Regions from separate parts of the Dickeya lacustris genome, predicted to be linked through region 1. Evidence: predicted binding sites of a transcription regulator. Region 1 holds the regulator's gene; each other region holds the start of a gene.
What was found. The regulator LexA, encoded in region 1, represses DNA repair genes until DNA is damaged. The targets are predictions, from matches to a motif close to TNCTGTATGTACATACAGNA.
Positions count from the first base shown of each region.

Region 2: a site for LexA is predicted at 1,882-1,901, ahead of dinB (DNA polymerase IV). Genes of this name have one in related genera too.
Region 3: a site for LexA is predicted at 1,705-1,724, ahead of uvrB (excinuclease ABC subunit UvrB). Genes of this name have one in related genera too.
Region 4: a site for LexA is predicted at 1,852-1,871, ahead of sulA (SOS-induced cell division inhibitor SulA). Genes of this name have one in related genera too.

Region 1 is NZ_CP114280.1:1,955,974-1,959,138, reverse strand. Features, by position in the region: partial or broken gene plsB (glycerol-3-phosphate 1-O-acyltransferase PlsB) at 1-790, opposite strand, end outside; gene O1Q98_RS08845 (diacylglycerol kinase) at 919-1,284, shown strand; gene lexA (transcriptional repressor LexA) at 1,395-2,006, shown strand; gene zur (zinc uptake transcriptional repressor Zur) at 2,462-2,971, opposite strand; gene O1Q98_RS08830 (pirin family protein) at 3,120-3,165, opposite strand, start outside.
Region 2 is NZ_CP114280.1:3,547,792-3,550,956, reverse strand. Features, by position in the region: gene pepD (beta-Ala-His dipeptidase) at 1-778, shown strand, start outside; gene dinB (DNA polymerase IV) at 809-1,867, opposite strand; gene dpaA (peptidoglycan meso-diaminopimelic acid protein amidase) at 2,170-2,925, shown strand; partial or broken gene O1Q98_RS15985 (class II glutamine amidotransferase) at 2,963-3,165, opposite strand, start outside.
Region 3 is NZ_CP114280.1:4,353,973-4,357,137, reverse strand. Features, by position in the region: gene uvrB (excinuclease ABC subunit UvrB) at 1-1,629, opposite strand, end outside; gene bioD (dethiobiotin synthase) at 2,308-2,988, opposite strand; gene bioC (malonyl-ACP O-methyltransferase BioC) at 2,981-3,165, opposite strand, start outside.
Region 4 is NZ_CP114280.1:1,380,630-1,383,794, reverse strand. Features, by position in the region: gene yccS (YccS family putative transporter) at 1-1,008, shown strand, start outside; gene O1Q98_RS06150 (TfoX/Sxy family DNA transformation protein) at 1,032-1,673, opposite strand; gene sulA (SOS-induced cell division inhibitor SulA) at 1,892-2,386, shown strand; gene ompA (porin OmpA) at 2,751-3,165, shown strand, end outside.

The sequences.
Region 1 (3,165 bases):
CTTCATAAGAGAAATCAGCGGCTATCTCTTCAAGCAGCGTGATCGCGTTTTGCTGGGCCTTATCATGGGAGATTTTTTTGACGCGCGCTTCGTCATCAATCGCCTTGGCAATTGCCCGGGAAGCCAGCAGTTGATTAAACAGCGCCTGACGCACGGGCAACCTTGGGCCGACTGTCGCTAATCGCAGGCGAGAGAAGTGCATGCGGGCTACGCGTGCCAGTTTGTGGGCGATGGTTTTATCCGTGCCATGCTCTGTTGCCATGTAACGCAGGGATACCGGCACCGAGAAGCGCACGAAGCTGTCACGCCCCAGCCATAAAACGGCAAACAGCTTCTCAATCCCGTTTAACAAGCGCAGATGCGGCATGCCCTGATGCTGGCCTTCCCGCCCAGGAGAGCGACCGAACATCACTGCAACAGGCACCATCTGTATATCCAGCTCTGGGTTATTGCGGTGCAAATCCAGATAGTCGTGAAACAGCTTGATGGACTGTTGTTTCGGCACGTAATAGCGAAACAGGCGCGGGCCGTCGCTGACGAAAACATAGCTAGGCAGCGTTTTGCCATCAATATACTGGGGTTGCAGTGGGTCTGGCAGGTTTAGCTCCAGACACTTTGTACGCAACGTCAGCAGGTCTGCCTTAGAACTGTAAGGCAGCACATAAAATATTGGCCTTGAAGGATCCAGACGTTGCTCGTTAACGGGGTCCTGTGGAATAACCTTACTCTTTACTAAGAGTTTTAGAGGGAAATTCAGTAACTTGTAGTAAATTTTACGCCAACCTGACATAACAACCAAAAGCCTCTTGTTAGCAATGCGCGCCAAGGATAACAGAAACCCAACAGGATATCTGTGGTGATGCAATCATGTGGACGCGTTAAAATTGCGGCCAATCACAAATTACAGGTGGAGTTATCATGAATAAGACAACAGGAATGACTCGCATTGTCAAAGCTGCCGGGTATTCCCTGCAAGGTCTGAAGCAGGCGTGGCAGCATGAAGCCGCATTTCGTCAGGAGTCTGTATTGTTGCTGGCGGCGGTGATTGTCGCAGGGCTATTGCCCGTTTCCACGCTGGAGCGGTTGTTGTTGGTAGGGTCTGTGGTGTTGATCGTGCTGTTTGAGCTGGTGAACAGTGCGATTGAAGCGGTGGTCGATCGCGTCGGCCTCGAGTATCACGAGTTATCCGGGCGGGCAAAAGACATCGGTTCTGCTGCGGTTTTGGTCGCTTGCTTATTCGCTGCGGTGGTTTGGGTGTCGCTATTATGGAGCCGTTTTGCGTAATGGCTTGCATAAGCGCGGAAAATTCCGCGCAATAGGCGATATCGCGGTTCCCATTGGCAGTATCCCTGTATATACTCACAGCGAAACTGTATAAACAAACAGGGGGCGGAATGAAAACATTAACTACCAGGCAACAGCAGGTTTATGACCTGATTCGCGATCATATCTCTCAAAGTGGTATGCCGCCGACCCGGGCGGAGATTGCCAGTCAGCTTGGTTTTCGTTCGCCGAATGCGGCTGAAGAGCATCTTAAAGCATTGGCGCGTAAAGGCGTGATTGAGATTGTCACCGGGGCTTCCCGTGGTATCCGTCTACTGATGGAAGAGGAAGATCTGGGGTTGCCGCTGATTGGCCGCGTGGCTGCCGGTGAGCCGCTGTTAGCGCAACAGCATATTGAGTGCCACTATCAGGTTGACCCCGCCATGTTTAAACCCAGTGCGGATTTTTTGCTGCGTGTCAGCGGTATGTCAATGAAAGACATAGGCATCCTGGATGGAGACCTACTGGCGGTACATAAAACACAAGATGTGCACAATGGGCAGGTTGTGGTGGCGCGCATTGATGATGAAGTGACAGTTAAGCGCCTGAAAAAACAGGGTAACGTGGTGCAGTTGCTGGCGGAAAACAAAGAGTTTTCACCTATTGTGGTTGATTTACGCGAGCAGGCGTTCTCCATTGAAGGGCTGGCTGTCGGGGTCATCCGTAATAGTAACTGGGGGTAATGCCCTCATTACCGCGATGTGTTCATGAATAGATGTGTTTGTGAATAATAACCGTATCTCTTTCATTGGCGGGTAGGTTGTCTCTGTCGAGCTTATTCCATCGGCGCTAACGCCCTCTGGCGTGCGATGGTATTCAGCCTCAGTCATAAACCAATCAACACCGATGGCTATCACCAAGCATAGTCTACAGCGCGACGGTAAACCGCGCGCCAGAGGACGACAAATCCAAGAGACGACAAATAAAGCCAGGTAAAAAGAAGGCCAGGTGAAAAGAGAGCTAAGTGAAAGAGAACCTGATAGTGCAACGAGTTGTGTGAAGTGCTGTGCCACTTCACACTCCGGTATCAGGGGAAATAGGCGTGCTTGCCTTCGTATTACAAGCTGCCTGTAGGCTCACGCAACATTAGCAGTCCTCTTGAGCAAGCCTTCTTGCAACCCGCCTCTGGCGTGCGCAGTCAGCGTTTTTTTACCACAATGCTGTGGTCATGGCTGCAACTATCCCGATGTTCACAAGACTCCACTTTCTGACACTCGCCGCATAAACCGTGTGCTTCCACCACGCTATGACGCAACGCAAATCCTGACTGTCTGGCTAGTTGCTGCAATGTTTCTTCAATACCTTGCGTTTGACGCTCAGTGACTTGGCCACAGCGGTCACAGATAAACAGCGCCGAAGTGTGGCTATGCTCTTCAAAGTGATGACAAAGAACATAGCTATTTGTCGATTCGACTTTGTGGATAAAACCTTGTTCCAGAAGAAAATCCAGTGCGCGGTAAACGGTGGGGGGTTTAGCTTGTGGCTCTGACAGACGCAGTAGATCCAGTAAATCATACGCACTGATGGCACCATGTTGCAGTGCCATTAAACGCAGCACTTCCTGCCGCTGTGGGGTCAGGCGCACATGACGTTGCTGGCAAAGCTGTTCAGCCTGGGCAAGGAGAGTGTCCAGATTGGTTGGATCCATTGCAGTAACCCTGAGGCGAGGTTGAGATAATTTCCTCATCTTACCATGACTAAATTAAAACACCGAAATGTGGTATCGGCGTGGGGCGAGGCGCAACCGGAGCGGGATAACGCCTGAATGTCATGAATAGGGGTGGCTGATGTATGGCTCAGGCGGCGAGGTCTATCAACAATAACCGGGTCGCGGTTTCAGCC
Region 2 (3,165 bases), 1.6 Mb from region 1:
TAAACTGCTGGTGCGTTTTTTAGCGCAATACGCCAATACGTTCGATTTCCGGCTGATAGACCTGCACGGCGGTACACTGCGTAACGCCATTCCTCGCGAAGGCGCGGTCACACTGGCTGTCAGCGCCGGGCACGTTGATGCGCTCAAGCGCGCAGCACAAGCCTATCTTGAGGTTATCAAACACGAGCTGGCGGCTGTCGAGAAAAACATCACGCTGGTACTGGAGGCAGTGCAAACCGATACCGATGCGCTGACCCCCGCCAGTTGCCAGCGTTTTATTAATCTGCTGCATGCGCTGCCCAACGGGGTGATTCGCATGAGTGATGAGATAAAAGGCGTGGTGGAAACCTCTCTGAACGTCGGTGTTGTCAGCATGACCGAGACGCAAGCCGAGATTCACTGCCTGATTCGCTCACTGGTAGACAGCGGCAAAGAGTATGTCGTCAGTATGCTGACCTCCCTCAGCCAGCTTGCCGGAGCCCACACCGAAGCCAGCGGCAGCTACCCTGGCTGGCAGCCGGATGCGCAATCGCCGGTCATGCATCTGGTACGCGAAACCTACCAAACGCTGTTTGGCAGCACGCCGAAAATCATGGTTATCCACGCTGGCCTCGAATGCGGTTTATTCAAAAAACCCTATCCACACATGGACATGGTTTCCATCGGCCCGACCATCACCGGCCCGCATTCGCCTGACGAACAAGTCCACATTGAAAGCGTCGGTCGTTATTGGACGCTGCTAAAGGCGTTGCTCAAGGCGATTCCCGAACGCGCCTGATGCGCTACCCGCCATGCCTGATGGCGGGACTCAATCCCACGGCAGCACCAGCTGCCGTTCCAGTTGAGGGTCGATGAGCGACACGTGCAGCCCCACTAACCTGACGCCTCGCGCCTCGCGCCGCTGCTCCCAGCTCTCGTGCGCCAACTGCAATAAATCCGGTTTATGCAGCACCGGCCACACATGCTCCTGCGTGGTTTGGCGAAAATCATCAAATTTCAACTTAACCCCTTGCCTGGCGATATGTAGATCGGCGCGCACCCGCCGCAGCCGCTGCTCCAACTCTGGATACAATTGCTCAACCACTTTCTCGCACGCCGACCAATCATGAATATCCTGCACCAGCGTTTTCTCAACGCCAACCGATTTGCGTAACCTATCAGGTGATACTGGCCGTTCATCAACGCCGTGGCAGCGCGCCCACAAGATGTGGCCGAACTTGCCAAACTCTCGCAGCAACTGAGCCTGAGAATATTGACGAACATCGGCCCCACGCTGCAGGCCGCACTCAGCCAGCCGCTTTGCCGTCACTTTGCCGACGCCGGGGATCTTCTCCAGCGGCAACGTCAGCAAAAAGGCGTCCATCTGCGCGGGTGTAATCACGTACTGACCATTGGGTTTATTCTGTTCTGACGCGATCTTGGCAAGAAATTTAACCGGCGCAACGCCTGCGGATGCCGTTAATTGCAGTTCACTGAGAATCGCCTGACGGATCTCTTGCGCGATAAGCGTCGCCGAACCGTTACAGTGTGGGCTATCCGTCACATCCAGATAGGCCTCGTCCAGCGACAGCGGTTCAATCAACGACGTATAGCGAGAGAAAATCTGCTGGATTTGCCGAGAGGTTTCTTTATACAGCGCCATTCGGCCTGGTAATAATGTGAGATGCGGACACAGACGCAACGCGGTGGCTGTCGCCATCGCGCTGTGTACGCCATAGCGACGAGCCGGATAGTTAGCGGTAGCAATCACCCCGCGATGCTCTGCGCTGCCGCCAATGGCGAGAGGAATATCACGCAGGCGCGGATTATCCCGCATTTCAATGGCGGCATAAAAACAATCCATATCGACATGAATGATTTTGCGCATAACCCCTCCCGCAATGCTGTATAAAAATACAGTAATCATGCGAAACAGGCAACACATCACTGACGCACCGCTTCTTGATAAGAATAATCTGTTTTTTTATTCGTTTTCCCCTCTTGAATAAAACAGATGCGGTGATAATGTGGCTGCGCGCCTCGGCATCAGCCTGCACCCCAGTTGGCAAAACAGTCGCTTATCTGGACGGGATGCAGCCTAATGGCAGGACACAGCCTGACAGACAACGACAGGGAATACGGCAACTCCGTATCACGATAAGACAACCGCTCCAGTAATCAGGATTTACCATGCAAAAAATCGCGCTTTCACTTGCGATGCTGTTTATTTTGCCTTCCGCTGCCATCCACAGCAGTTACGCCAATCAGGTTTCTCCCGTTGTCGCGCAGCAACAGCAGATTGCCGCCGGTTCACCCGTGTACATTCAAATCTTCAAAGAAGAACGGGTACTTGAGCTCTATGCCCAGGTCGGTGGTGAATACAAACTGGTGCAGAGTTATCCCATCTGTAAATATTCCGGCGGTCTCGGCCCGAAAATGACCGAAGGGGATTTTAAAAGCCCGGAAGGGTTCTATCAGGTTGATTTACGACAGCTCAAACCAGACAGCCATTATTACCGCGCCATCAACGTCGGTTTTCCGAATGAGTATGACAAGGCGCACGGCTATTCTGGCCGTTATTTGATGATTCACGGCGAGTGTGTGTCTATCGGTTGTTATGCGATGACCAACCAATATATCGCCGAGATTTATACCTATGTGGAAAAAGCGCTGCGTAACGGGCAGCAAAAAGTGGATCTGGCGATTTATCCGTTCCGCATGACGGAGCAAAATATGAAGCGCCATAGCCGCTCTAACTATTATAAGTTCTGGAGTCAGTTGCAGCCGGGCTATGCTTTCTTTAATAAAACCCATCAACTGCCCGCCATCGCCGTGGTCAACGGGCAGTATGTGGTAAACCAGAATCCCCCGACCAGCCAGCCTGCTACGCCAGCGTCGCATTATGCGTTTACACAAACACAGGCAGCGGCGAAGTCGTCTCGTTAACTCCGCCATCCCGGCAACAAGCGCAGGCGGGCGGGAGCTAGTTAATCCGTTCGCCGTAGCAAAATAACACGAATTCTCCTGGTGCGATGGCGTGCCAGGTTTCGTTGCCCGTCAGCGGCTGCGTCGCCAGTACCGTGACGACATCATTTGGCGTCGTTTGCTGCTGAAAGTCGATTTCGACATCATCATCGAGCAAGGTTGCTTTACCAAACGGAGCCCGCCGGGTTATCCAATGCAGTT
Region 3 (3,165 bases), 2.0 Mb from region 1:
CGCCGCGCGGCCAATGGTCTGAATAAGCGAGCGCTCGGAGCGCAAAAAGCCCTCTTTGTCCGCATCCAGAATCGCCACCAGCGACACCTCTGGCATATCCAACCCTTCACGCAGCAGGTTGATCCCCACCAGCACGTCAAACTCACCCAAACGCAAATCGCGAATGATTTCAACGCGTTCGACGGTGTCGATATCCGAATGCAGGTAGCGCACGCGCTCGCCATGCTCTTCCAGGTAGTCGGTTAAATCTTCCGCCATGCGTTTGGTCAGCGTCGTGACCAGCACGCGCTCGTTGACGGCAACGCGCTTGCGAATTTCCGACAGCAAATCATCCACCTGCGTCCCCACCGGGCGGACTTCCACTTCCGGGTCGAGCAGGCCGGTCGGCCGCACCACCTGATCAATAATCTCACCGCCGGATTTCTCCAGCTCATATTTGCCCGGCGTGGCCGACACATAGATGGTTTGCGGCGCTAATGCTTCGAACTCTTCAAACTTCATTGGCCGGTTATCCAGCGCCGACGGCAAGCGAAAACCATACTCCACCAGCGTTTCCTTGCGCGCCCGATCGCCGCGATACATGCCGCCTAACTGCGGGATCGTGACATGCGATTCGTCAATCACCAGCAGACCATCAGCGGGCAAATAGTCAAACAAGGTTGGCGGCGGCTCACCCGGCCCACGGCCAGATAAAAAGCGCGAGTAGTTTTCGATACCGGAGCAGTACCCCAGCTCATTCATCATTTCCAGATCGAAGGTGGTGCGCTGCATCAACCGCTGCTCTTCCAGCAGTTTATTGTTCGCCAGCAGCACTTCACGGCGCTGCGCCAGCTCGACCTTTATCTCCTCCATGGCCTGCAAAATGCGCTCACGCGGCGTCACATAGTGGGTTTTCGGGTAGATGGTGTAACGCGGCAGTGTTTGTATGATGTGGCCGGTCAGCGGGTCAAACAGCGACAGGCGCTCGACCTCTTCGTCAAACAGCTCGACGCGCAATGCGATTTCATCAGATTCGGCAGGGAAAATATCGATGACTTCGCCGCGCACGCGAAACGTACCGCGCGTAAACGCCTGATCGTTACGGGAATACTGCAATTCGGCGAGCCGACGCAAGATAGCGCGCTGGTCAATCAGCATGCCTTGCGTCAAATGCAGCATCATCTTCAGATACAAGTCCGGGTCGCCGAGGCCATAGATGGCGGAGACCGACGCCACCACCACCACATCACGCCGCTCCAGCAGCGCTTTCGTGGCCGACAAACGCATCTGCTCGATATGTTCGTTCACCGACGCGTCTTTTTCAATAAAGGTATCTGAACTTGGCACATACGCTTCAGGCTGATAGTAGTCGTAATAAGAGACGAAATACTCCACCGCGTTGTCCGGGAAAAACGCCTTCATTTCGCCGTATAACTGCGCGGCCAGCGTTTTATTGGGCGCCAGCACCATGGTTGGCCGGTTCAAATCGGCAATCACGTTGGCGATAGTAAAGGTTTTGCCCGAACCGGTGACGCCCAGCAACGTTTGGTGCGCCAGCCCATCCTCCAGCCCCTCTTTCAACCGCCGAATGGCCTCAGGCTGGTCGCCTGCGGGCTGAAACGCGGAATGCAATGTGAACACTTTACTCATTGAACGTTCGACTCACGATGTAAACGGCTGACAGAAAAAATAGCATGAAATACGGCGATGCAGTGTGGAACATAATACTGGATATAAAGACAGCATCAAGCCATTCTTAACCATGCGGTTGACATCGCGTCATGCTTTTTTGACTAGCATAGACCGGCATTGGTATCCAGCAAAAAATCGGATAATTATCCCCAGAAATTCTCTTTCTCAAATTCTCTGCGCTGACCAGTCAGCCAGGACGCCCGTGCGCACGCCAATTGCCACAAAAGTGACTTGATTTTAATTATTTGATTGATTTTAAAGAAAATATGAAAAAAGCGGAGATTAGCATCAAACCGGGCGAAAGCCGCGCCAGCTCTCGGTTAGCGCACGTTTTCTAACTCTAATACACACGGTTATCCACAGAAATGGTGGATAACTCCCACAAGCGCCCGTGTGCCCTGTCTCGGCGCGATGTCACCGATTTGGCGTCAGCGGGCGAAAACGGCCCTCTTCAACAAAATTTACTGCGTTGAGCTCCGGTTTATTATAAAAAAAACGACGACACGGCGCGGACGTACCGCATGGCGATATGGCGCGACGCAAAGATTCAACGGGTTTTTCAAGTTGGTTTTCACTATCAATTTCAATCAGAAAGAGCGGAAATCAGCGTCCCGCTCTCGGGTGTCACCTCACCGGTTAGTCACTCAGTAAAGCAATATTTAAGTAAGCCCCCAGATTCTGCTGCATCGGCGCGGCAAGGTGCGGTATTTCACCGAGCATCGGCGCGCCAAGGCGCGCTTGCAGCGTCTGTAAATAGGCCTGATGGTGCGGCCCGGGCATCACCACATCATTGGCAATCCACCCGACCAGCGCCAGCCCAGCCTGGCGCACCGCCAACGCCGTCAGCATGGCATGGTTAATGCAGCCAAGCTTAATGCCAACCACCAAAATAACCGGCAAGCGCTCCATCACCACCCAGTCGGCAAAGGTGTGCTGCGAGGAGAGCGGCGTAAACCAGCCGCCTGCCCCTTCAACCAACACCCAATCAGCCTGCGCGCCTAGCGTATGCAAGCCCTGACTGAGGGTGGAAAAATCGATGGGACGGTTTTCCGCCGCACTCACAATATGCGGCGAGGTCGGCTCCAGAAACGCCAATGGATTGACGGCATCATAAGGCAACGCCACGCGGCTATTGGCCTGTAATGCCAGCGCATCGCTGTTACGAAGCCCTTGCGCCGTCATGTCGCACCCGGAGGCGACGGGTTTATACCCTGCGCTACGAAAACCGGCGCGGCCAGCAGCCTGTAACAGCGCCACGCTGGCTATCGTTTTTCCCACTTCGGTGTCAGTCCCTGTCACAAACCAGCGTTTAGTCACGATAAATCACTCCAAAAACACGTTGATAAGTCAGTGGATAGCCCTGCGGGTGGCGCGGATAGCGCCCCTCCAGCGCTGCCAGTTGGCGGCGGCTCAGGCTGCCCGGCGCTCGCCCGGCATGCAGCCAGCTCGCCCCGACGCCTTTCACCGAGCGCATCAGGCTTAACACGTCCGGGA
Region 4 (3,165 bases), 580 kb from region 1:
TTAGTGCTGTGTACCGGTTACAGCATTATACAACTGACCGGCCTGCAACACGGTTACTGGATTTTGCTCACCAGCCTGTTTGTTTGCCAGCCTAACTACAGCGCAACGCGGCGGCGTCTCGCATTACGTATTATCGGCACGATCGGTGGCGTGTTATGTGGCGTTCCCCTACTGTATATCGTTCCATCACAAGAGGGGCAGTTAGCGTTGATAGTCATGAGTGGTGTGCTGTTTTTTGCCCTTAGAACGGTGCAATACGCACAAGCGACACTGTTTATTACGCTGCTGGTATTGATGTGCTTTAACCTGTTGGGCGAGGGGCTTGAGGTTGCGATTCCACGCGTTGTCGATACCTTGCTCGGTTGTGCTATCGCCTGGGCTGCGGTGAGTTTTATCTGGCCGGACTGGAAGTTTCGCCGTCTGGATGCGGTTATCAATAAAGCCGTCGAGCATGATTGCCGCTATCTTGATGCCATTATGGTGCAATATCATCAGGGTAAGGACAACAGCCTACCTTATCGTATTGCCCGCCGGGACGCCCACAACAGCGATGCAGAACTGGCATCGGTAGTATCAAACATGTCTGCCGAGCCTCACACCCAAGCCGACACATTGGAGCAGGCCTTCCGCCTAATGTGCCTGAACCATACCCTGCTCGGCTATATCTCAACGCTCGGCGCTCACCGCGCACGCATTGGCTCTGCCGATACGCTCCTGTTGCTCAACGATGCCGTCTGCTATGTGGGCGATGCCTTACACCAGAAGGCTCAGGAGCAAAGCCACTATGCGGCAGCATTAACGAAAGAGTTAGATGCGCTGAATAAGCGCATCCAGGCGCAATCGCCAGAAAAAAACAGCCATGAGCAGCTTGTGTTGCAACAAATTCGCTTAATCACAGGCTTGTTACCTGAACTGACGCAATTAAAAAAGCAGCTCATTGACCATGCGCATCACGCTACAGCAGCCACGTTATCTTCATCATCTTCATCGCCGCCAGCAGACAGGTAACACTAACCACAGCAGACGCCTCATCAAGGCTCATGACGCGCGATGGCGCGTACTGAGCGATATGATGGCGTATGCTGTTCAAACCATTCAATCAGTTCGCTACGCACGCCTTGAGGTAGGGCCGCCTGGTGAACACCACAAATTGCCCCGGCTAACGCCAGCAGCACATTCACACTCAAATGCTGACTCACAGACCTCAATTTGAGATAGCTGGTTTTCGCACCTAAACGGTGTAACTCATCAATATTCTTGATCCCCACTTTCCAGAGTAACCGCTCCAGATCGTGATTGATATTCGGCAAATCCTTCAGTCGAATACGACTGGCTCTGGCAGCTTTATCATGCCTGGCCCCCTGTAAAGACTGCATTCCTAATTCCAGTAGTGCTGTTTCATCTCGCCACAGCGTTTCACCAACCAGATAATAATTCAACGGCACAGGGATACCTCGTTTGGTATACACCAGCTTTGCTATCTGCCGGCCAAGAAAAAAATCTTCATTGTCCGGTGCCGCACGTAAATAGAGCTCACCACCGGATACCAGAGCAAAAATAACGCCATCAGCAGCAATGCTGTAACCACCGAATTGAGAACGCGAGAGAATGTTACCCAATGGCGCAAAGACGCGTTTCGCTTGCAAAATCCTTTTTTCACATAGGTTTTTCATTACTTATTCCTTGTATTGAAAGTTTTAACCTTATTTTTAAATGCATCCACATTCTTAACAATTAATTAAACACAGCCGCACAACATCTTCAAAGACAAAATGTGTTATCGCGGCAATGACATACTGATTATGCGAGACGCTTTCAGAAATTCTGATTGATCTTTGCCCACACAACAGATACTGTATTTACATACAGTATCACTGTGAGATCAACACTTATGCAGACTCAACTCATTCGTACCACGAGCGTTTGTCATGCTTCATCCCCTGCCCATAGCACAGTGACAACGGCAAACTCAGGTGGGTTTATCAGCGAAATTGTTTACAGTGATGGTCATACGCTATTAACGCCGCTGTTACTGCCGCTCTTACAGCAACTTGGGGCGCAATCACGCTGGTTACTTTGGTTGTCACCACAACAAAAACTGAGCCGCCTGTGGTTGCAGCAGGCGGGCCTACCGCTGGAAAAAATGGTCGAGCTTTATCGCGTTAAATCCATATCGATTGTTGACGCAATGGAGAGAGCGTTGATGACGGGCAACTATAGCGCGGTGCTGTGTTGGTTAGACAACGAGCTGGATAATGAACAAAAAGTGCGGTTACAAAACGCTGCTTTGCATGGAAATACCTATGGGTTCATCCTGCGTTCAGAGGAAAAAACAATCGTAAGACACTTTTCCACACTGAGAATTCACTCTGGATTGTATCATTAAGTGAATATTGGGATTTTTCTTACCCACAACCCCTGTTCTGAGCATCATCCCTGAAAATACAGCGCCCGCGCTGTAATCACGAAGTTTTAATATCAGGGTATTTCAGAATAATCAGATAAAATCGCTGATTAATTGTTAGTAGTTATGTATGAATGGCCGGTTTTTTCAAGGAGCCTGTCACATCATACTTGTAACTTTCTCCCCACGTTGTAGACTTTAGCACGCTGGAGTTGCCCTTCATCATAACGTCAGTTGACTGGCAGTAGTTATTACACCGAGGGCAATGTCTCCGTGAAAGGATTTTAACCAAAGGCGGATTAGCGTTCAGCGCTAATTGCCGATTTGGATGATAATGAGGCGTAAAATGAAAAAAACAGCTATCGCGATTGCAGTGGCACTGGCTGGCTTTGCTACCGTAGCACAAGCCGCACCGAACGATAACACTTGGTACGCAGGTGGTAAACTGGGTTGGTCCCAGTATCACGATACCAACCTGACTGGCAATGGCTACAATGTCACCAACCCGTCCAAAAATCAGTTGGGCGCTGGTGCATTTGGTGGCTATCAGGCAAACCAGTACCTGGGTTTTGAAATGGGCTATGACTGGCTGGGTCGTATGAAATACGCCGAAGGCAACCATGGCAGTTTCAAAGCTCAGGGCGTTCAGTTGGCAGCCAAATTGAGCTACCCGATTGTTGACGATCTCGACGTCTATACCCGTCTGGGTGGTTTTGTATGGCGCGCTGACAGCAAAGACAGCACTGGCCCAAGCAACCACG